4 regions of the Streptococcus sp. DTU_2020_1000888_1_SI_GRL_NUU_041A genome follow, and region 1 is predicted to be linked to each of the others. Evidence: predicted binding sites of a transcription regulator. Region 1 holds the regulator's gene; each other region holds the start of a gene.

Region 1 (5,960 bases):
GACCATTAATCGTATCAACTGGATATTCTACAATCACATGGTAACTCCGATAGCCACTGGCTTTTTTGTTTTTGATGTAATCCCGTTCCTGGACAATACGCATATCAGTCCGGTTTCGCAGGACTTCTAAAACTTCATCCACATCATCGACAAACTGTACCATGACCCGTAAGCCAGCGATATCCTGCATCTCCTGCTCGATATTTTCCTCTCGAATGCCTCGCAGAACCATCTTTTCTTTAATGCTCTCAATCGGCTTGACACGCCCGGTCACAAACTCAATCGGGGAATGACGCTGCTGCTTGCGGTATTGCTTTCGCACCCCACGCAACTTAATTTTCAGCTCTCCAACCGCTTGAATATAGGGGTCTAGAAACTCTTCCCATTCTATTGTCATACACTTACCTTGTCATATCATTATTTTTTGTATAAAATAAACACAACTGTTATTATAACATAAATCGCTTTCAAAAAAAAGAAAAGGATATGAAAATGAATCACTTAGAAATTGAATTCAAAACCATGCTGACCAAAGAAGAGCACGACCGTCTGCTTCAGTTATTTGTTGATATTTCGCCTATTAGCCAAACCAACCACTACATCGATTCAGATCAGCAGAGTATCCGACACGCTCACATGGCTTTTCGAGTACGGACTTTTAACCATCGCGAAGCAGAGCTGACGCTCAAGATTCCTCAAGAAGTCGGAGCCTTGGAACTCAATCAGAACTTGACACCAGAAGAAACTGAAAATATTTTGCAGAACAATGAATTTCCTACAGGAGAGCTTTTAGAGACGCTGCTTCAAAAAGGACTTCCCGTTCAAGACTTTAAAGTTTTAGGCTCTCTAGAGACTATCCGCTATGAAAAAGAAGACGAAATCGGTCTGCTTGCTCTGGATGAGAGTCACTACTTGGGCAAAACAGACTTCGAACTCGAAGTCGAAGTTGAAGATTTCGAAAAAGGAAAAGAAAATTTCCTCAACTTCCTAAAACAGCACTGCATCGACTACAAACCTAGTAAGAGCAAGATAGCAAGATTTTCTGAAAACTTGTAAATCAACGACCACAAAATAGCTGAAATATTCTAATTTTTTTGGTAAAATAAAAGGTAGCAATCTAAAGACTATTGAAATATAAATTTCATGGAGCATTAGATTATAGAAATGAGACAAAAAGAGGACGGTCCAACTCATGTCAGATAAAAAAAATATGAAGCTTTTTTCCCTCAACTCCAATCATTCCATAGCTGAAAAAATCGCTGAAGCTGCTGGGGTTCCATTGGGGAAACTTTCCTCCCGCCAATTCTCAGACGGCGAAATTCAGATTAACATCGAAGAAAGTGTTCGTGGCTATGACATTTACATCATTCAGTCTACTAGCTTCCCTGTCAATAATCACTTGATGGAGCTCTTGATTATGGTGGATGCCTGCAAGCGTGCCAGTGCTAATACGATTAATGTTGTCATGCCTTATTTTGGTTATGCACGTCAGGATCGGACTGCTGCTCCTCGCGAGCCAATTACAGCTAAACTGGTTGCCAACATGCTTGTCGGCGCTGGAGTAGATCGCGTGATTTCTCTGGATCTTCATGCCGTGCAGGTCCAAGGTTTCTTTGATATCCCAGTTGATAACCTCTTCACTATCCCACTCTTTGCCAAACATTATTGTAATATGGGGTTAACGGGAGATGATGTCGTTGTCGTCAGCCCTAAAAACTCTGGTGTAAAACGCGCCCGCAATTTGGCTGAATATCTGGATGCCCCTATCGCTATCATTGATTATGGCGAAGATGAGGCGGGTCGCTCTGAGGGATATATCATTGGAGATGTCGAGGGCAAGAAAGCTATTCTTATTGACGACATTTTAAATACCGGTCGGACTTTCTCTGAAGCAGCTAAAATTGTCTGTCGCGAAGGCGCAGTCGAAATCTATGCTGTATCCAGTCATGGTCTCTTCGCGGATAAAGCTGCGGAATTGCTGGATAATTCTCCTATCAGGGAAATTCTTGTGACCGACTCTGTTGATACCAAAGAAAAAACACCTAAGAATCTCCACTACATTACAGCTAGTGAACTGATTGGTGATGCTATTGTCCGCATTCAAGAGAGAAAACCAGTCAGCCCACTCTTTGCCTATCAAAAGAAATAAGGTAACCGGAGTGATTTATTTAGATAATGCCGCTACAACTGCTTTGTCGCCTGCTGCAATCCAAGCAATGACCAAAACTATGACCGTCTTTGGAAATCCATCCAGTACGCATAGTCATGGCCGAGAAGCTAGTAAACTCCTCAGACAGGCGCGTGAGGATATTGCTCAAGCTCTGCATACTCAAAGCAATAAGATTCTTTTTACTTCAGGTGGCACTGAAAGCAACAATACTGCTATCAAAAGCTATGCCCTTCGTCACCAGAACCGAGGAAAACATATTGTTACCACTGCTATTGAACACCATGCTGTCTTAGAAGTGGTGGAGTACTTAGTAGACAAATTCGGCTTTGAAGCTACTTTTGTTCAGCCGGTGGATGGTCAGATTCGAGCGGCGGATATTAAAAAGGCACTTAGACCTGACACTATTCTTGTGTCCGTCATGGCGGTTAATAACGAGACGGGTGCCATGCTCCCCATTAAGGAAATTGGTGAATTACTGCACGAACATCCTGCTGCTTTTCACGTTGATGCTGTCCAAGCAATTGGTAAACTTCCCATCTACCCTGACGAGCTAAGGATTGACTTCCTCTCTGCTTCAGCGCATAAGTTTCATGGTCCCAAAGGCGTTGGCTTCCTTTATGCCAAGAAGATGGATTTTGACAATTTCATGCACGGTGGCGACCAGGAAGAAAAACACCGGGCCGGAACTGAAAATCTAATCTCTATCACAGGTATGGCGGCGGCTCTGTCAGATAGCACGGAAAATCTTGAGGAAAATCTAGAGCATGCTCAAGACTTAAAAGACAGCTTACTTGCTGACTTATCGGACATTGACTTTTACTTAAATGAAAGTCAGCCCAGCTTGCCTTACGTCATCAATTTGGGATTTCCCAATCAAAAAAATGACCTGCTTCTGCTTCAAATGGATTTAAATGGCTTTTCCATTTCAACAGGATCAGCCTGCACGGCCGGAGCTATACAACCTAGTCATGTCCTGCAGGCTATGTATGGCAAAGATTCCAACCGCTTGCACGAGTCCATTCGGATCAGTACTTCGGACCAGACGACTCTGCAAGAGATTCAATCATTTACAAAGAAATTAAAAGAAATTTTAGGAGGATAAGATGGCCTTTCAAACATCTGTTAGCTTAGCAAACTGTGAATATACCTATTCACTTCACCCAAATGTCAAGAAATTTACCTTGCGCGACAATACTTTCGCGGAAAGCAAGGTTGGAAACTATGAACTCTCTCGTCTGCTGGAATCTGTTCCCAACAGCGGAAATGGTTTTCTGCTGAAAATCATCGTCAATAAAGATTTAAATGGTTTTAAAATTAACATCACTGACAAATCAGGCCTGCGCTTGGTCAATATTTTCAAATCAGAAGACCATCACATTATCCAGCAAAAATTCTATTTCTTGATGGATAGCTTGGTTGAAAGAAATATTTTTGAAAAGATACCACAATAAGCAAGATTCTAGCAATTTTGCTTTTTTGCTTTAGGCTCTTAAAAAAACGAGCTTGACTTCTACTTAGAACACTTGAAGAAAAGACTAACCGAACCCAAAGAAAGGATTAACAATGGTTGAACTGACCTATTTGGACTCATATAAGGTAAAACGAACACTTACCTATGAAGACTTCGACGAATTTCTTCTCGCCTTCTCTGGCTGTGTCACAGTTCCTGACTCGCTCAAGGTGCTTTCTGTTACGTATAAGGGACACCAGCTGCCTTTTGCAGGGCTAATTGGAGACTTGTACCGCCAGATGTACCAGTTAGACTTAACTCCCTATCAGGACTAATCTCTTCGCAACTGCAACATAACTTAAACTTTCACTCTTTTCTTTTTTAGTGCATTAAACATCTTTAATTAGTTGATTTTTTCACAAACTTCCTATAAAATAGAATTAGAAAGGTTGTGATTTTGTGAAAACTGAAAAAAATACTACAATTCCTCGAGCAACTGCTAAAAGGCTATCGCTCTACTATCGTATTTTTAAACGTTTTAATGCTGAGAAGATCGAAAAAGCCAACTCCAAGCAAATCGCTGAAGCCATTGGTATTGACTCTGCTACTGTCAGACGAGATTTTTCTTATTTCGGTGAGCTTGGCCGCAGAGGATTTGGTTATGATGTCAAGAAATTGATGAACTTTTTTGCTGACCTCTTAAACGACAATGCTATTACCAATGTCATGATTGTTGGTGTTGGTAATATGGGGCGGGCTCTGCTGCACTATCGTTTTCATGAGCGCAATAAAATGAAGGTTGTAATGGCTTTTGACACAGATGATCATCCAGAAGTTGGCAGCACAACCAGCGATGAGATTCCTATCTATGGAATTTCCCAAATCAAAGAAAAAATACAGTCAGGAAATGTGCAAACTGCCATCCTAACTGTACCTAGCGTAAAAGCTCAAGAAGTCGCATCTATCTTAGTTCAGGCTGGTGTCAAGGGCATTCTCTGTTTCTCACCTGTAAACCTATCCCTACCTAAGGATGTGGTCGTCCAGTATGTTGACCTGACTAGCGAACTGCAGACTTTGCTCTACTTCATGAGAAAAAATGATTATTAATTTGAAAGAGGTATTAAACACTCTATGAGTAAACCTATTATTGGAATAACCGGAAATGAAAGAGAAATCCCAGACGATCACTTCATCCATATGAGCTATACAGCGACAGGATTCGTTGAGGGTGTCAAAGAAGTTGGCGGAATTCCAATGATTTTGCCAATCGGTGATGAAGAAATGGCTAAACAGTATGTTTCCATTGTCGATAAATTAATCATCACAGGAGGTCAAAATGTATGCCCTCAATTCTATGGTGAAGAGAAAACCATTGACAGCGATGATTATTTACTCAAGCGAGACATTTTTGAGTTAGCTTTAATCAAGGAAGCTCGCCGCCAAAATAAACCAATCTTCACTGTCTGCCGCGGAACCCAACTTTATAATGTAGCCCTAGGTGGTACTCTTCATCAAGATATTGAAGATCATTGGCAAGATAGCTCTGCTGAATACACGACTCAAAGCATGGTGACCAAGAACGGTTCTATTCTGCACGAAATCTATGGACCAGCATCTGAAATCAACTCCTTCCACCACCAAAGTATCAAGGATTTGGCGGCCGGCCTAGAAGTCACCGCCTATGATCCTCGGGATAAGATTATTGAAGCCATCACTTCTACTGACGGTAGTCCTTTCCTTGGCGTCCAATGGCACCCAGAGTTCTTATTTGGCTCCAGAGAAGGAGACTTAGCTCTGTTTGATTATGTTGTCAATATTCTTTAAAAACCTCTACTCCTAGATAAACTTCTTTTCAACACGAATAGAAGTTTTTTATATTCAAGTAAATCAAATTATATCATATCTGTCTCCTCTCGATAGCTATAGTAGTTGGACTTGGATACAATCAAATGATCCAAAAGAACCAAGCCCATCATCTCACATGCTTCTTTCATATGCTGGGTCACCTCATCGTCATTTCTGCTGGGAACGACTGAGCCTGATGGATGATTGTGTACCAGTATGATAGATGTCGCTAGATGCTTGAGAGCGTAGTGGAGAATCTCTCTTGGCTCAGCAATGCTTCTGCTGACCGTCCCCATAAAAATAGTCTGCTGGTGCAAAATTTGATTTTGACTATTAAGATAAATAGCAACCAAGCACTCCTGCCTCATATCTCCCAATTCCTGCTGCATCTTCTGGGCTAATTTTTGACTGCCCATAATCTGCTCTTTTTGCAAAACCTCTGCTCGGTTAATCCGACGCCCCAATTCGATAATGGCCTGCAGCTCCACAGCCTTA
Region 2 (5,960 bases), 960 kb from region 1:
CTAAAACATGATCACTTGCATTCCCCCATCCATCGCTAGACTGTGGTCGCTCATCTGGATGTTCAACATAATACTTGATAGTTGCAAATAAATCCTCTAATGTATAGCCATTAGGAGCTCGGTAAGTCTTATCATCGAACCAAGCAAATTTGATGTTGTGGTAGTGATCCTTATGAGGGATAATCAGATTACCATTTTTTACTGCTACAGTATGCTCAACATTGTAAGGCAGACGAACGAGCGGTATCCGTTTCTCTCCTTGAACACGTTCGTAGATAGCAGACGCACTTTCTCCACTTGGATTGGCTTTGGAATCATCTGTTGGTGCAGGTGGAAGCAGACCTTTTTCTTTAGTATAGGTCTGAGCAGCTGCTTTTTCTTTAGCTGAAAGACTATCTTTTCCTATCCAGTGACTGTGTCCCATATGAGGGGTTACATAAGCATCTCCTTCGTCGCTGATAATATCGCGCGCATCAAAGATATATCCATCAGATGTCGTATATTTGTCAGCTAGCTGGGCTACTCGAACTTCGGTTTCAGTATACTCAATCTGTGAATTTGCTTTGCCTAGACGTTCTGGATGATTGATAGGCGCAAGAAATGCTAATAAGTCATCAATTAATTGCACCTTATCACTTGTTTCATCATTCAAACGCTTCACTAAATCATCCAAGGCTTGAAAATCTGACAAACGTCCCTTATTTTCTAGCAATTGCTGATGGGTCTGAGTCAGAAGACCATATACCTTATCATAAAACTCTTGATCTTTCGGTTCAACTGATTCTTTCTTAGCTTGCAGGACATGAGGTATGCTTTTCTGCTTCGCCAATTTATTTTCAATCGCTGTAATAATCTCTTTAGGCAAGTCTTTAGCTAAAAGATAGCGGGACACTCCTTTATCCTCTAGCACATAACCGTCAGCTATTTTCCTAACAACCTGCTGGATTAAATCCTTATCCAATGAATCCGCATGTTCCAAATTTAACTTTGGAGGAAGAATCGGTTTTAAAGCTGGTTGAGATGGAGTTAGTATCGGAGTTGGTATAGGTCTATAAGGTGTCAATCCTAACATAGGTTTATTAGGCTGACTTATAAGAGGAATTGTCCGAGCAAGCTTTTCTTCCAATGCCGACATTTGTGTATAAGGAATAAAGTGATAATGATTACCATGTGGCACTGCTACTCCATTTTGTGTTCGACTAGTAATTTGTGCTGGATCAAAGATCAAGCCATCTGATTCAACATGACGCTGACTAAGTGGAAGATTATAAAGTTGCTGAAGGAGACCCTTAACATCTTCTCCTTGACTCGGTTGATAGTTGTTTGAAATTTGAGTAAAAGTAGGTTGTGTCTGTATCCAGCCACCGTTTCCATTATTATACGAACGGCTGACTACAGTACTAGCTACTTTTCCTCTACCTGATAGGTAAGCTTGAGCTGCAGCTAGCTCACTAGGCGACAAATCACTCTTTGGGATATAGTGAAAATGATTACCATGAGGTACGATATAGGCATCTCCCGTATCCTCAATAATGTCTGAAGCATTAAAAACATAGCCATCATCTGTTGTATAACGGCCTTGAGCTCTAGCTGCTGCTACTTCATTGCTTATTTTCGTAACATTATGACCATGTTCCTGCTTTTGACGATTAATCTCTTCCTTACTGCGAATATTATCCGCACGAGCTATATCTTTCAGATAAACATAATATTGCCCATTAACCTTGATAACATATCCACCCTTGACTTCATTGACAATATCCTCAGTCCTAAGTTGATAGTTGGGATCTTTCATCAAAAGATCTTCGCTGAAAATAGCATCATATGGAACTTTCCCATTATAATAATGATAGTGATCACCATGAGAAGTGACATAACCCTGATCAGTAATCTTGATAACAATCTGCTCCGCGTTAATCCCCTCTTTTTTGCTTACTTCGTCAGGCGTTAACTCCTCAGACTTTTGAACAGCTTGCTTACCATCAATATAGCTAACTCGATTGGATTTTTTAATCGAACTGTTTGCCTGATAATAACCTAGCTGATGAGCAAAAAGACCCACAGTAGCAATGACAACAATTCCTGTTAAGTATTTCTTATTTTTTTCCATTGAATATCACTTTCTTTTTTGATTATACAGAATTCGCTAAAACTTATCACAATTTACAATTAACTCATAATATACCCCCAAAGAAATCATCTAAATATTTTTTCTATAAAATATAGCAGAAACTCAATTTTTAACAACTTATTAAACTCATTAACTAGTTAATTAACTGGTTAATATTTTACTCCTCATCATCTAGTCTGTCAAGATTTTTTTATTAGATTGTAAGAAAAATATTATTTGTTCTTTATTTGTCCAATTGTCATAATACAAAAAAAGCTTATCCTTTCGGATAAACTTTTTTAAAAATATATCAAGCTTCTTAAGCTTTACCTTCTGAACCGAATACGTCGATACGTTCTTCAACTGATGCTTGGATAGCTTTTACACCGTCAGCCAAGAATTTACGTGGGTCGAAGAGTTTCTTCTTGTCGTATTCTGCTTCGTTTGCTTCGTAGTCGCGAGCAAATTTACGAGTTGCGTTAGCGAATGCGATTTGGCATTCAGTGTTAACGTTAACTTTCGCAACACCAAGTTTGATAGCTGCTTGGATTTGGTCATCAGGAATACCTGAACCACCGTGCAATACGATTGGGAAGCCTGGAAGAGCTTCTGTCAATTTCTTCAAGTGGTCAAGGTCAAGACCTTCCCAGTTTGCTGGGTATGGGCCGTGGATGTTACCGATACCTGCTGCCAAGAAGTCGATGCCAGTTTCAACCATTGCTTTAGCATCTTCGATTGGAGCCAATTCACCTTTACCGATGATACCGTCTTCTTCACCACCGATAGTACCAACTTCAGCTTCTACTGAGATACCTTTAGCGTGTGCTTTTTCAACAACGTCTTTAGCCAATTTAAGGTTTTCTTCTACTGGAAGGTGTGAACCATCAAACATGATAGAAGTGTAACCAACTTCAATACACTCAAGTGCATCTTCGTAGTGACCATGGTCCAAGTGAATCGCAACTGGTACAGTGATGCCCATTGATTCTACAAGGTTAGCGATCAAGTTACGAGCAACTTTGTAGCCACCCATGTATTTAGCAGCACCCATTGAAGTTTGGATAAGCACTGGTGCTTTCTTTGCTTCTGCCGCACGCAGGATAGCTTGAGTCCACTCAAGGTTGTTTGTGTTGAATCCACCAACTGCGTAACCATTGTCACGAGCTGCTTGGACAAATTTTTCTGCTGAAACGATTGCCATTCTTATCAGGCCTCCTCTTATTTTTTGTGGTTAAACCACTTACATTGTTTATTTTATCACTTTTTCACTAAAATTGCTAGTTTTTCCTGAAATTTTAAAGAATTACAGGGAGACACTCAGCCTTTTTAAGCGTCTCTATTGCAAAAAGAAAAAGCTGACCGAAGCCAGCTTACTTGATGCGGAGAGAGGGACTTGAACCCTCACGACCTAAAGCGGTCACAGGATCCTTAGTCCTGCGCGTCTGCCAATTCCGCCATCCCCGCGATTGAGTACCTTACTAGTATAACAGGACAGCTAAGGCTTGTCAAGAAAATTTTTTAGTTTATTTCAAAAAATCAACTTTCTACTCAATCAGTAAAATTGGAAAATCTAAGCGAAAATGAAGCTACGGAAGGAACACAGAAAACTCAAGGTTGCTGAGTCGCAATAAAGACAGCCACAGTTTGGTCGGGATCGTATTTTTCAAAGTCAATAGTATAGTCCCGATGAAGCTCACCTGTTTCTTCTGCCTGCCAAATCCTCTGCCAAGCATGAAGAATCGCTTGAGGATCCTCCTTATCAGCCTCAAATACTTGATAGGTCTGCTCGGATGTATCAAAATCATAGACTTCCCCATCTGTCAAACGGCAGATAGAGAGACTGTAGTCTCCTTTGTAATCACTGGCATAGTCATGATAGACAGCATAGACCGGTTCCCCTTCAGCAAAAGCTTCTTTCACAGCCCCCTCTTGTTCCTGCCAGAGAGCTTGGATTTTTTCTACACAATGCTCATCTTGGAAATTATTAGTACGAATACTAGCTAAAATGTTTAGAAACATCTTCTTCCCTCCTTTTGCTTTCATTATAACATTTCTCTAGAAAAATCGCTTATCCTAGAAAAAGCAGGTCTATCTCTCCGAGCTCTTTTCTACCGCTGCTGTGACAAAGGCTGTATAAAGACCTTCAGGTCGGTTCGGGCGGCTGGAAAGCTCTGGGTGATACTGACAGGCTACGAAGAATTTATTTTCTGGGATTTCCACTATTTCGACCAAGCGATTGTCTGGTGAAACTCCAGAAAATACAAATCCTGCCGCCTCAAACTGCTCGCGGAAAGCATTGTTAAACTCATAGCGATGACGGTGACGGCGCTGCACGACTTCTTGATGGTCGTAAGCTGCTGCTGCTTTAGAATTATGCTTAAGTTTAGAAGGATAGAGCCCCAGCCTCAGCGTCCCACCCAAGTCTTCGACATCAATCTGATCACGCATGAGGTCAATAATCGGATACGGTGTGTCTGGATTGAGCTCTGCTGAGTTGGCATCTGCCAGCCCTAGGACATGACGGGCGAATTCGACACAGGTTAACTGCATGCCCAAGCAAATCCCCAACATAGGTACATCCTGCTCACGCGCATAGCGAATTGCCTGAATCTTACCCTCAGTTCCTCTCTGACCAAAGCCACCCGGAACGATAATCCCATCCGCATTTCCAAGAAGCTCTGTGGCGTTTTCGGCCGTTACCTGATTCGCATCAATCCAGTCAATCTTAACCTCCGCATCATTGGCATAACCTGCATGCTTGAGCGCTTCAACAACTGAAATATAGGCATCTGGCAACTCGACATACTTACCCACAAGAGCAATTCGGACCTGCTTTTCCAGACTCATCACTTTCTCTACCATAGCTGACCATTCAGTCATATCCGCTGCCGGCACATCTAGCTTCAGATGATCACAGACGATTTGGTCCATCTTTTGGGCCTGCAAATTGAGAGGAATTTGGTAAAGATGCTCCACATCCAACGACTCAATGACCGCCTCCGGCGCCACATCACAGAATTGAGCCAGTTTGTTTTTGATATTTTGTCCAGCCGGCTTCTCTGTGCGGATGACCAGCATATTAGGCTGAATCCCCAGACCTCGCAGCTCTTTGACAGAATGCTGAGTCGGCTTGGTCTTCATTTCACCGGCTGCCTTGAGATAGGGCAGGAGGGTCGTATGGATATACATGACATTGTCTGCTCCGACATCCGCCTTCATCTGGCGCAAAGCTTCTAAAAAAGGAAGAGACTCGATGTCGCCCACTGTGCCACCGACCTCTGTGATAATCACATCCGAGTCCGTCGTCCGTGCTGCCCGCTTGATCTTGTCCTTGAGAGCATCTGTAATATGTGGAATGACTTGGACCGTCGCTCCCAGATACTCGCCTTTACGCTCCTTGCGTAGGACTTCGCTATAGATTTTACCAGTGGTGACATTGGAGTATTTATTGAGATTGATGTCAATAAAACGCTCATAATGCCCCAAATCCAGATCCGTCTCAGCTCCATCATCTGTCACAAACACTTCCCCATGCTGGTAAGGGCTCATGGTTCCGGGATCAATATTGATATATGGGTCAAATTTCTGAATCGTAACCTTGAGACCGCGATTCTTCAAAAGCCGGCCCAAGCTAGCTGCCACAATCCCTTTCCCGATAGAAGAAATTACACCGCCGGTGACAAAAATATATTTAGTTGACATACGTGCTCCTTTTCATAAAACTATTCACTCCAGCAACCACGTCGTTTCTGGAATCTTATCTAGAGGAGGATTTTCCATAATCTGTCTGAAAAAGAAAAATAGCTCCCTGAACACAGGAAGCTCTGACCTCTAAAAGAGGTGCCCGAAC
Region 3 (5,960 bases), 730 kb from region 1:
GGTCAAAGCAAGAGATGCTCCAAGTGCTCCAAGGATAGGACGAACTGTGAACCAGAAGACAGGGTCTCCGATACCAGCCAGAGGTCCCATCATACCGATTTTAACCCCTTGGATAGCCGCATCGTCAATTGCTGCACCATTTGCTTTTTCTTCTTCAAGCGCAAGTGTAACTCCGATGATTGGAGCTGCAACATATGGGTGAGTGTTGAAGAACTCCAAGTGACGCTCAAGAGCAGCAGCTTGATCTTCTTTTTTAGTATAAAGTTTCTTAATAGCTGGAATCAGTGAATAAGCCCAGCCCAAGTTTTGCATACGTTCGTAGTTCCAAGAGCCTTGCAAGAAAGTAGAACGCCACCAAACTTTTTGACGGTCAGCCTTTGAAAGAGTCAATTTTCCTGACTCATCAGGTTTTACAGTATTTAATTCTGTCATGATAGTGTGTCTCCTTTCTTAGTAGTCTTCTAGGATGTCGCCGATTGGATCGTTAGATGAAGCTGTTGCTCCACCACCGCCATTTCCGCCTTTTTTAGACAAGGCAAGGTAGATGAGGGCAATAGCGACACCAATTGCACCGAGGGCAATCAGAGTGAGTTCGCTGACAGCAGCCAAAGCGAAACCAATAGCGAAGAATGGCCATACTTCACGAGTTGCCATCATGTTGATAACCATGGCATAACCAACGGCTACGACCATACCACCACCGATTTGCATACCTTCTGATAGCCAAGCTGGCATAGCTTCAAGAGCAGATTTAACAGACTCAGCAGGAATCATCAAAAGAAGTGCTGCAGGGATAGCAATACGTGCTCCTTGCATGAAGAGAGCGATAAAGTGAGCGCGTTCAACTCCTTTAATGTCTCCTTTTTTCGCAGCAGCATCTGCACCGTGAACCAAACCGACTGACAAAGTGCGGACAATCATAGTCAAGAAGAGACCAGCAACAGCAAGTGGAATAGCAACACCTTGTGCTACAGCGATTCCTTTGCTTGAGAAGTCTCCACCCAGTACCATGATGATGGCAGCGGCAACAGAAGCGAGGGCGGCATCAGGTGCTACAGCAGCTCCGATATTAGCCCAGCCAAGAGCAATCAGCTGGAGAGATCCACCCAGCATAACACCGGCAGCCAAATTACCAGTTACCAGTCCAATCAAGGTACAAGCAACCAGCGGTTGGTGGAATTGGAATTGGTCCAAGATACCTTCTAGACCAGCTAAGAAGGCAACAAAGACTACTAAAACCATAGAAATAATAGACATGTTCTAAATCCTTTCCTAAATTAATAAAAGCAAAACGTTTGATTCTACTGCACGTTGGCTTTCTTAATCAAATCAAACAAATCTTTTTTAGAGTCATTTGGTACTTTACGTACGTCGAATTCAACGCCAAGGTCACGCAGCTTTTCATAAGTAGCAACGTCTTCCTTGTCCATTGACAGTACGTTGTTGACCATTGTTTTACCAGTTGAGTGAGCCATGGAACCAACGTTAAGGGTCTTGATTGGCACACCGCCTTCAACAGCACGAAGGGCATCTTGAGGAGTTTCAAACAGAATCAAGGCATGAGTGTTGCCAAAGCGAGGGTCTTTTGAAACAGCAATCAATTTGTCGATTGGGACAACATTGGCTTTGACATTACCTGGTGCAGCTTGCTTAATCAACTCTTTACGAAGTTCGTCTTGAGCTACTGAATCAGAAGCAACGATAATACGATCTGCTTTTGAATCTGGCGTCCAAGCTGTTGCTACCTGACCGTGCAGCAAACGTGTGTCGATCCGGGCAAGGTTGATTTTGAGCTTGCCGTCACCGATTACAGTCCCTTCAGGGATTGCTGCTTGGGCAACTGGAGCAGCCGCAGCAGGAGCATTTGCTTCTTCAGCAGCAGGGTTCAGCTCTTCAGGCAGAGCTTTGACTCCTTCCTTGGCTTCTTTGATAATGTTAGCAACAACAGCTTCAACGCCGGCGTTGGCATCCATCATCCTTTCTGTATAAGCTTGAATCAGCATAGGCAGGTTCAAGCCTGTAATGATAGCGAACTTGCGGTCTGGATTTTCACCCATGACACGGCTAGCTTGGTTGAATGGAGAGCCACTCCAAAGGTCAGCCAAGACCAACACTTCATCGTCCGCATCAAACGAAGCCACAGCGTCATTGAACTTTGCATAGAGATCATCTGGTCCTTCGTTGGGCATGAAAGTTACAACTTGTACTTTTTCCTGCTCACCGAAAATCATAGAACCTGATTGATGAATACCAGCAGCAAATTCACCGTGGCTAGCAATAATGATTCCGATACTCATTATTGACATTCCTCCTTATAAAATGTTTGACTTAAGTTTTAAGAAAACTTTAAGGCAAGTTTATTATAAAACGTTTTCATGAAAAATGCAAGCGTTTGTTCCTAAAAACGACTTTTTCTTTCAAAAATGTCAGTATTTGCTGAAACCCTGATAAATATAGGTATAAGCAAACCATAGCTATAGAAATGTTTTAATAAATTAGGAAAACAGAAAATACAATAGGTCAATATATGAAAGAATGTTGAAATAATATGAAAGAGACTTTTGAAATGAAAGAAAAGAATCGTGTTTGAGAAAGTGTTTATTTTTCAAAAAAGAAAGAGGAGGACCAAAGACAAGAAATTGCATCTTATGTCTTTAGTCTCCCTCTGTAATGGCAAAAGTTTCTATATAATATCAAGTTTGTCCATCATAAGTTTCCAAAAGTTTGGTAAATGTTGGGATTGACATGTTTTAAAGTATTAGTGTGTGAAGTCAAGGACCATACGTCCCTGAATAGTACCCGCTTCCATTTCGTCAAAGACATCCACTGCATCTGAAACAGGACGTTTTTGAACGACAGGAACCACCAATCCTTCAGCACCAAACTGGAAGGCTTCTTCCAAGTCCTTACGTGTACCAACGAGGGAACCGATGACTTGGATACCATCTAAAACGGTTTTGACAATGCTGAGGTCCATCATTTCAGATGGCAATCCAACGGCAACTACTCGACCGCCAGCACGAACAGAGTCAACAGCTTGGTTGAAGGCAACTTTAGAAACGGCTGTTACTACGGCAGAATGAGCACCGCCAGTTTTTTCTTGGATAAGAGCAGCGACATCTTCAACTTCATAGCCGTTGATGACGATATCAGCACCAACTTCTTTGGCCAGAGCGAGCTTGTCATTGTTGATATCAACAGCGACAACATGTGCGTTAAAGACTTTCTTGGCATATTGAACCGCTAGGTTACCCAATCCACCTGCTCCAAAGATTACTGTCCATTGTCCTGGCTGCAGCTGGGCTTCTTTAATGGCTTTGTAGGTAGTTACGCCAGCACAGGTGATAGAAGAAGCTTGGGCAGGATCCAGTCCTTCAGGAACTTTGACAGCATAGTCAGCTGTTACGATACATTGCTCTGCCATCCCACCGTCAACAGAGTAACCAGCATTTTTTACTGTACGGCAAAGGGTTTCGCGACCAGTTGTACAGTATTCACAAGTGCCGCAGCCTTCAAAGAACCAAGCGACACTGACGCGGTCTCCGACCTTGAGACTTTTTACATCTGGAGCGATTTCTTTGACAATACCGATACCTTCATGCCCAAGAACGCGACCCGGTACCTTACCAAAGTCACCATGCGCGACGTGTAAATCAGTATGGCAGACACCGCAGTATTCAATGTCAACGAGAGCTTCCCCTGTTTCAAGAGGACGAAGTTCCTTATTTTCGATGAGTTGGACATTGGTTCCTTCTGGATTTACAACAACTGCTTTCATAAGTAGTTTCCTCCTGTTATTTAGTTTTCGATTATGTTAATTATATCACAAACTTAAACAAATAGCAAACGCTTACAATTTCAAGTAAAAGTAACCTTTAAAACTATGGTACTGCGGATAAGCTCTGATTTTTAAAGCTTTTAAGCATGATTGAGGTCGAGAGAAGACAAAAAATAAAAGACAAACTCTCGAACAGAGTTTGCCTAATTGTCTACTTTTATAAAAAGAGTTTGTTTAGCTCGTGGGCGACGCCATCTTGGTCGTTAGTCAAAGACAACTGCTGGTCTGCGTAGGGCAGCAGGTCAGTATTGGCATTTTTCATGGCATAGCCAGTGCCAGCAAAGGACAGCATCTCAGTATCATTTTGCTCATCGCCAAAGGCAATCAGATTTTTACGATCCACATTGAGAACATTAAGCAGGTACTGAAGGGCGAAGGCTTTGTTGACCCCTTTGGGAGCACACTCGAGAATGTTGAGCGGTCCGCCCCAAGAGTTGATGGCAAGTTCATGCTGGTAAAAAGCATTCATTTCCTCTGCCAGAGCATATTTGTCAGCTGCTCGTGTCTGCAGGAGAATGGCGTTAGGATTCTCCGTTACTAGATTGGCTTGAAACTGATTTTCAGGCTTAAAAGCATCGATGCCAAAGAGCTTGGGATCAGCAATTTCTTCATTAGGATTGGTGATATAAAATTTATTGCGGTATTCGCCGGCAATGAAATCCGCTTCAATCTCATCCCTGCGCTTAACCATATCCAGCAGAAAGGACTTATCCAGCGTCAGCGATTTTTCAAAGTCCCATTTCTTTTCTGGAATGTGAGTCAGAGAGCCATTGAAGTTAATCATGGGCGTATTGAGCTCTAATTCTTTATAATATTTCAAAGCCATGCGGTAGGGCCGTCCTGTTGTGATGATGACCTTGTGGCCCTTTTGGGAAATTTTTTTGATGGTTTCTTTGGTGAAGTCAGACAGATTGCTGTTAGAATCCAGCAAGGTTCCGTCCAAATCCACAGCGATTACTTTTTTTGTCATGTGAGTCTCTTTTCAGTGATAATACAGACTATTATAACAGAATTCAGTGTAAATAACACGACTTATGTTATAATGGTGCTCTAATCAGTCACAATTATGACACACCAAGGAGGAGCTTTTTTTATGCGTAAACCGTTCATGATTCATGCTCTTTTTCTAATGATTGCCTTTTTTATCTATATCCAATCTCTAAATGGCGGTCCAACCTATCTCATCTGGAATATGACCTTGGCCTTAATCAGCTATGATGCAGCTGTCTTGACGCTTTTATTCAAGAAGCAGAAGTGGGCTTATCCTCTTCTTTTCCTGTTGTGGTTGCTTTTCTTCCCCAACACTTTCTATATGATTACTGATTTGATTCATATGACTTGGGTGGCAGATGTTCTGAGTAAGCCAAGTGTTTTTCTGCTCTTTTTAGCTTTTGTTTCCAGTATTTTATTCGGGATTTTCTGTGGTATGGAGAGCTGGTATGTCATCAAGGAGCGTTGGAAGCTTAACTGGTATTTGGATCTATTGCTGACGGCAGCTCTGTCGGCTGTGTCCAGTCTGGCTATCTACATAGGACGTTATGATCGCCTCAATAGCTGGGATTTATTACTTCATCCACAGCTGGTTATACAGAAGCTTTTGCAAACTTTGCAGCCTGATCGACTGCTTTTCATACTTGGTTTTACTTTTTTACAGTTTATGAGTTTGGTATTTCTGATGAGAGATAATAAAAAATAAGAATAGCGAGACATTCATCTTGAAAAAGTGAATGTTTTTTATTATAATCTAAGTTATCGTTCGCAAATAAACGAAATTCAATCTTTTTTCTTTTTTGTTGAACTAGATATTAGAAATTTTACTCAAAAGGAGATTTATTGAAAAATGGATAAATTTTTCAAACTGACCGAAAAAGGGACGGATGTCCGGACAGAAGTTTTGGCGGGTCTGACGACTTTCTTTGCCATGTCCTACATTTTATTCGTCAATCCGGCCATGCTGGCTCAGACAGGTATGCCCAAGCAGGGTGTTTTTCTAGCTACGATTATCGGAGCTGTTGCCGGAACCTTGATGATGGCCTTCTTTGCCAACTTGCCTTATGCGCAGGCACCGGGCATGGGGTTGAATGCCTTTTTCACTTTTACGGTCGTCTTTGCCTTGGGTTAC
Region 4 (5,960 bases), 850 kb from region 1:
ATAAAGACCTGCGCCAAATAGAAAACGTAGTCTTTTAGTCCTTGACTAAACTAAAAAGCAAAGATAGACTAAATAATGCTAAAAGTTATGTCAGCACCGTTTAGCTACTGCCTGCTGCTTTTAGTTTCTAAGTTGTCCTGACTCTGATGCTTAAGACAGGCCATTTCTCTGCTACTTGCTCCTTTCTTTATTTTGCAATCGCCGGATATGCCAGAGATTGGAGGCAAGGCTCAGACCCCCTACTGCCATAATACCCAGTCCTCGCCAAGGGCTAAAGACAGAAGTCAGCAAGCCACCAGCAAGGACAGCATATCCAGCTTTGACTCCCCACTTAGAATAGCGTATGAGATTCTCACCCTGTGTTATCTTTTCTAGCCACACCTTACGTTTTTCTGCCTGCTGCTGCAAAAACTCTTTCTGACCTTCCCGCTGCCGATCCAGCTCCTGATTAAACTTGAGGATGTGCTCGCTTGTTTTTTCTACTACAGATTTCTTCATTTCGGCTCCTTTCTTTTTAAAAACCGACCAGACGGTTTTTTATTTTATAAACTCAGTATAACAGACACAGAAAACTTTGTCCAGTATTTTTTCAAAAAAGATTATTTTTAGTCAATGAAAATTATCAGACAACTTAGAAACTCGTCACAAGCAACTCTCTCATACTAAAAACTATATCTAAAAAAGCCCGGTAATGAACCAAGCCTTTATCTTTATTCAAACCCCGTCACTGTCAGTCCTAGCAGACGAATACCTCGTGGTTGTTCTTCCAAGCTATCGTAAATCTCATGAGCCGTTCGCTCGATTTGCTCCTTGTCTTGAGTGGCTAGATTCAAACTTTTCCTTTTAGTCAAGATGGAGAAATCAGCATAGCGGATTTTCAGAACGATAGTTCGCCCTTTCTTGTCATGCTTAGTCAAGCTATTTTCTACCTTCTGTGCCAGCAGGGTCAGCTCTTTCTTGATGTCCTCCTCACTATAGAGCAGTTTGGCATAGGTCCGCTCCTTCCCGATCGACTTACGAATACGATTGGATTTGACTGGACTATTGCTGATGCCACGCGCTTTACGATAGAGATCAAAACCAAAGCGACCAAACTTATCAATCAAGGTCATTTCTGATACCTTGAGCAGATCTGCACCGGTATAAATACCCATGCCATGTAGTTTTTCAACGCTCTTCTTACCAACTCCATGAAACTTGGCAATATCCATAGGCGCCAGAAAGGCCTCTGCTTCCTCAGGCAGAATAACAGTCAGACCATGAGGCTTCTCATAGTCACTGGCAATCTTGGCCAGAAACTTATTATAAGAAACGCCTGCCGAAGCTGTCAGATGGAGTTCATTCCAGATATCATGCTGAATCAGCTTGGCTATTTTGACTGCGGATTTAATCCCCAGCTTGTTTTCCGTTACATCCAGATAAGCCTCGTCGATGCTCATGGGTTCAATCAAGTCCGTATAACGTTTGAAAATTTCTCGGATCTGCAATCCGACCGCCTGATATTTTTCGTAATTCCCCGAGATAAAAATCCCCTGGGGACAACGCTCATAGGCTTCCTTGGAGCTCATAGCCGAATGAACTCCGAACTTTCTGGCCTCATAATTGCAGGTGGAGACGACACCACGACCGCCTGTCAAGCGTGGGTCGCTGCCGATAATGACTGGATGCCCCTTTAACTTAGGATTATCCCGCTCTTCCACCGAAGCGAAAAAAGCATCCATATCAATGTGGATAATCTTCCGAGATGTATCGTTAATCAGTGGAAAAATCAGCATACCCTCCTCCTTTCTCCTGCCATCAATCTCAGCTTACAGGCTTTCACAAAGTCAGCCCTTTTTGCTCAAATAAATCTGAAACAGTTTTTCGTTCTTGTAAAAAGTATTTTAAACGTAAGATTCTTCGTCAGCAATTTTTGTATGACATTTTAATTACTTTTATTATAACTTTTTTACCCATTTTTCCAAAATATTTGAAAAGAGTTATGTTTTTCAAATCTATAGTACACATCTGAGACTTTTTACTTTCTGTATTATAAAAGAAAGTCTTTCTTTCTGCCAAAAATGGTTTGTGAAACCGATTACCATATGATATACTTTACTTATAAATGTAACAGTTTATGTTGCTAGAATAAAGAGGAAAATCAAATGGTTGTAAAAACAGTTGTTGAAGCTCAAGATATTTTTGACAAAGCTTGGGAAGGCTTCAAAGGTGAAGACTGGAAAGAGAAAGCAAGTGTTTCTCGCTTCGTTCAAGCTAACTACACACCTTATGATGGAGATGAAAGCTTCTTGGCAGGTCCTACTGAGCGCTCACTCCACATCAAGAAAATCGTAGAAGAAACAAAAGCTCACTACGAAGAAACTCGTTTCCCAATGGACACTCGTCCAGCATCTATCGCTGATATTGACGCTGGTTACATTGACAAGGACAACGAACTGATTTACGGTATCCAAAACGACGAACTCTTCAAATTGAACTTCATGCCAAAAGGCGGTATCCGCATGGCTGAAACTACTTTGAAAGAAAATGGATACGAACCAGATCCTGCTGTTCACGAAATCTTTACTAAATATGTTACTACAGTAAATGACGGTATCTTCCGTGCTTACACTTCTAACATCCGCCGTGCTCGTCACGCCCACACTGTAACTGGTCTTCCAGATGCTTACTCACGCGGACGTATCATCGGTGTTTACGCACGTCTTGCTCTTTATGGAGCTGACTACCTCATGGCTGAAAAAGTTCGCGACTGGAATGGTTTGACTGATATTGACGAAGAAACAATCCGTCTGCGCGAAGAAATCAACCTGCAATACCAAGCACTTGGTGAAGTTGTAAAACTTGGTGACCTTTACGGAGTTGACGTTCGCCGTCCTGCTTTCGACGTTAAAGAAGCTATCCAATGGACTAACATCGCCTTCATGGCTGTCTGCCGTGTCATCAACGGTGCTGCTACTTCTCTCGGACGTGTGCCTATCGTTCTTGACATCTATGCTGAACGTGACTTGGCTCGCGGTACTTACACTGAATCAGAAATCCAAGAATTTGTTGATGATTTCGTTATGAAACTTCGTACAGTGAAGTTTGCTCGTACGAAAGCTTACGACCAACTTTACTCTGGTGACCCAACCTTCATCACTACTTCTATGGCAGGTATGGGTAACGACGGCCGTCACCGTGTTACAAAGATGGACTACCGTTTCCTTAACACACTTGACAACATTGGTAACTCCCCAGAACCAAACTTGACCGTTCTCTGGACTGACAAACTTCCATACTCATTCCGTCGCTACTGTATGCACATGAGCCACAAGCACTCTTCTATCCAATACGAAGGTGTAACAACAATGGCTCGAGATGGTTACGGTGAAATGAGCTGTATCTCTTGTTGTGTGTCTCCGCTTGACCCTGAAAATGAAGAACAACGCCACAACATCCAATACTTTGGTGCTCGTGTAAACGTGCTGAAAGCCCTTCTGACAGGTCTTAACGGTGGTTACGACGATGTTCATAAAGACTACAAGGTATTTGACATCGAACCTATCCGTGACGAAGTTCTTGAATTCGAATCAGTTAAAGCGAACTTTGAAAAATCTCTGGACTGGTTGACTGACACTTACGTAGATGCTTTGAACATCATCCACTACATGACTGACAAGTACAACTACGAAGCTGTTCAAATGGCCTTCTTGCCAACTTACCAACGCGCTAACATGGGATTCGGTATCTGTGGATTTGCCAACACTGTTGATACCTTGTCTGCTATCAAGTATGCAACTGTTAAGCCAATCCGCGACGAAAATGGCTATATCTACGACTATGAAACGATCGGAGAATACCCACGTTGGGGTGAAGATGACCCTCGCTCAAACGAACTGGCTGAATGGTTGGTTGAAGCTTACACAACTCGTCTGCGCAGCCACAAACTGTATAAGAATGCAGAAGCTACTGTGTCTCTTCTGACTATCACATCTAACGTTGCTTACTCTAAACAAACTGGTAACTCACCAGTTCACAAAGGAGTTTACCTCAACGAAGATGGTAGCGTAAACTTGTCTAAATTGGAATTCTTCTCACCAGGTGCTAACCCATCAAACAAGGCAAAAGGTGGCTGGTTGCAAAACTTGAACTCTCTTGCTAGTCTGGACTTCAGTTACGCAGCTGACGGTATCTCATTGACAACTCAAGTATCACCTCGTGCGCTTGGTAAGACACACGACGAACAAGTAGACAACTTGGTTACTATCTTGGACGGCTACTTCGAAAACGGTGGTCAGCACGTTAACTTGAACGTTATGGACTTGAAGGATGTTTACGACAAGATTATGTCTGGCGAAGATGTTATCGTTCGTATCTCAGGTTACTGTGTAAACACTAAGTACTTGACTCCAGAGCAAAAGACTGAATTGACTCAACGTGTCTTCCACGAAGTGCTCTCTATGGACGATGCTTTGAGCTAATAAACGACTAAGGACTTACAAACCATTTGAAAGAAGATTGGAAATCTCCAATCTTCTTTTTTGTATTTCAGACTTCGAGTGACTGCCAACTTGATGATATTTTTCAGAGGCTTTATGGTATAATGGTTCTATTGCTATACTAGGAAAAGGACTGGGGAAATGACAGAGAAAGGTATCAGGGAAGAAGCCAAAGATTTCAATCTGGCGGTAGATGTCATCATGCTGGCTGGGACACTGCTGCTACAGAGCGGATCCGAGACTTATCGGGTGGAAGACACCATGATTCGTATCGCTCATTCGCAAGGGATTATCGACTGCAATGCCTTAGCAATGCCAGTAGCTATTTTCTTTTCGATTGAAAATACAAATGTTTCACGGATGAAGCGTAATCTCAAGACCAACTACAATATCGAGAAGGTCTGCGATGTCAATCAGGTCTCCCGTCAGTTGGTAACAGGAGAAATCAGTCTTCAGGAGGCTTTTGATGAGCTGAATCGCCTCAAGGTGAAGGAGCTGCCCTATAACAACAAGCAGCTGATTGCTGCCGCAACGCTCAGTGCTCCCTTCTTCTCCATCATGTTTGGCGGAAACTTCTACGATGCTTTGGGGGCTGCCATTGCTACCTTCTTTGGCTTTGCCTTCTCTTTGTATGTTGACAAGTATATCCGCATTCCTTTTGTGACAGCTTTTGCTGGAGCCTTTGTCTTCGGACTGCTGGCACATGTCTGGACGCGCTATTCCGGTTTTAACTCCACAGATGATTTGATTATTGCGGGCTCTGTCATGCCTTTTGTGCCCGGCATTGCTCTGACCAACTCTGTGCGTGACATCATGACCAACCATATCAACTCTGGGATGAGCAAGCTCTTTGAATCGCTCCTCATCACTCTTGCTCTCGGTGCAGGCACTTCTGTTGCCCTCCTTATTATGAAATAAGCCTATGACAATCTTGACATTCTTACTGCAAGCAGTTGCCAGCCTACTGGCTATCATTACTTTTTTAATCGTTCTAAATGTCCAGCGCAGTATGCTGATTCCCGGTGGAGTACTGGGTATGGCTATTTGGCTGCTCTATCTCCTGCTCAAAGGACCGACAAATGTCATTATAGCAACCTTTGTGGCTGCTATCATTGGTTCCTGCGTCAGCCAAATTCTCAGCATCATCTACAAAACGCCCGCTGTTGTTTTTATTTTGGCCATTCTAGCCCCCTTGGTCCCAGGCTACATTTCCTATCGGACGACTGCCTTCTTTGTCACTGGTGACTACAGCCAAGCCATGATTCACGCCACTCTGGTGGTCATTCTGGCCTTGGTCATCTCGATTGGCATGGCCAGCGGCACTGTCGTACTCAAGCTCTACCACTACTTGAAAAAGCGCCAAAGCAAACTCACAGCAAACAAACAGTAGAGCCATCTGCTGTTTTTATTTTGGAAAATACATCTTAAGCCTGATTTAGCTGAGATTAGATGTTTTTGTAAGAGTTTTATTCCTAAGTATGG

Evidence for each region. Region 1 encodes Rex, which represses fermentation and respiration genes when NADH is low (regulators of the CRP and FNR family bind a similar motif). Its sites were predicted from a motif close to TTGTGAANTANTTCACAA; they were not measured.
Region 2: RSK81_RS02060 (class II fructose-bisphosphate aldolase) is a predicted target of Rex. The motif match lies at 3,356-3,373, and genes of this name have one in related genera.
Region 3: adhP (alcohol dehydrogenase AdhP) is a predicted target of Rex. The motif match lies at 3,812-3,829, and genes of this name have one in related genera.
Region 4: pflB (formate C-acetyltransferase) is a predicted target of Rex. The motif match lies at 2,066-2,083, and genes of this name have one in related genera.

What each region holds. Positions count from the first base shown of each region.
Region 1 is NZ_CP135591.1:1,344,306-1,350,265, forward strand. Features, by position in the region: gene RSK81_RS06490 (GTP pyrophosphokinase family protein) at 1-397, opposite strand, end outside; gene RSK81_RS06495 (CYTH domain-containing protein) at 493-1,056, shown strand; gene RSK81_RS06500 (ribose-phosphate diphosphokinase) at 1,193-2,149, shown strand; gene RSK81_RS06505 (cysteine desulfurase family protein) at 2,160-3,272, shown strand; gene RSK81_RS06510 (DUF1831 domain-containing protein) at 3,274-3,621, shown strand; gene RSK81_RS06515 (DUF4649 family protein) at 3,734-3,955, shown strand; gene RSK81_RS06520 (redox-sensing transcriptional repressor Rex) at 4,080-4,727, shown strand; gene RSK81_RS06525 (gamma-glutamyl-gamma-aminobutyrate hydrolase family protein) at 4,752-5,444, shown strand; gene radC (RadC family protein) at 5,513-5,960, opposite strand, start outside.
Region 2 is NZ_CP135591.1:388,961-394,920, reverse strand. Features, by position in the region: gene RSK81_RS02065 (pneumococcal-type histidine triad protein) at 1-2,110, opposite strand, end outside; gene RSK81_RS02060 (class II fructose-bisphosphate aldolase) at 2,430-3,311, opposite strand; tRNA gene RSK81_RS02055 (tRNA-Leu) at 3,489-3,574, opposite strand; gene RSK81_RS02050 (GyrI-like domain-containing protein) at 3,719-4,129, opposite strand; gene RSK81_RS02045 (CTP synthase) at 4,199-5,812, opposite strand.
Region 3 is NZ_CP135591.1:2,069,417-2,075,376, reverse strand. Features, by position in the region: gene RSK81_RS10250 (PTS system mannose/fructose/sorbose family transporter subunit IID) at 1-432, opposite strand, end outside; gene RSK81_RS10245 (PTS mannose/fructose/sorbose transporter subunit IIC) at 451-1,257, opposite strand; gene RSK81_RS10240 (PTS sugar transporter subunit IIB) at 1,302-2,297, opposite strand; gene adhP (alcohol dehydrogenase AdhP) at 2,759-3,778, opposite strand; gene RSK81_RS10230 (Cof-type HAD-IIB family hydrolase) at 3,996-4,808, opposite strand; gene RSK81_RS10225 (DUF1361 domain-containing protein) at 4,905-5,534, shown strand; gene RSK81_RS10220 (NCS2 family permease) at 5,679-5,960, shown strand, end outside.
Region 4 is NZ_CP135591.1:2,194,628-2,200,587, forward strand. Features, by position in the region: gene RSK81_RS10815 (hypothetical protein) at 172-498, opposite strand; gene dinB (DNA polymerase IV) at 711-1,775, opposite strand; gene pflB (formate C-acetyltransferase) at 2,145-4,460, shown strand; gene RSK81_RS10830 (threonine/serine exporter family protein) at 4,620-5,396, shown strand; gene RSK81_RS10835 (threonine/serine exporter family protein) at 5,401-5,868, shown strand.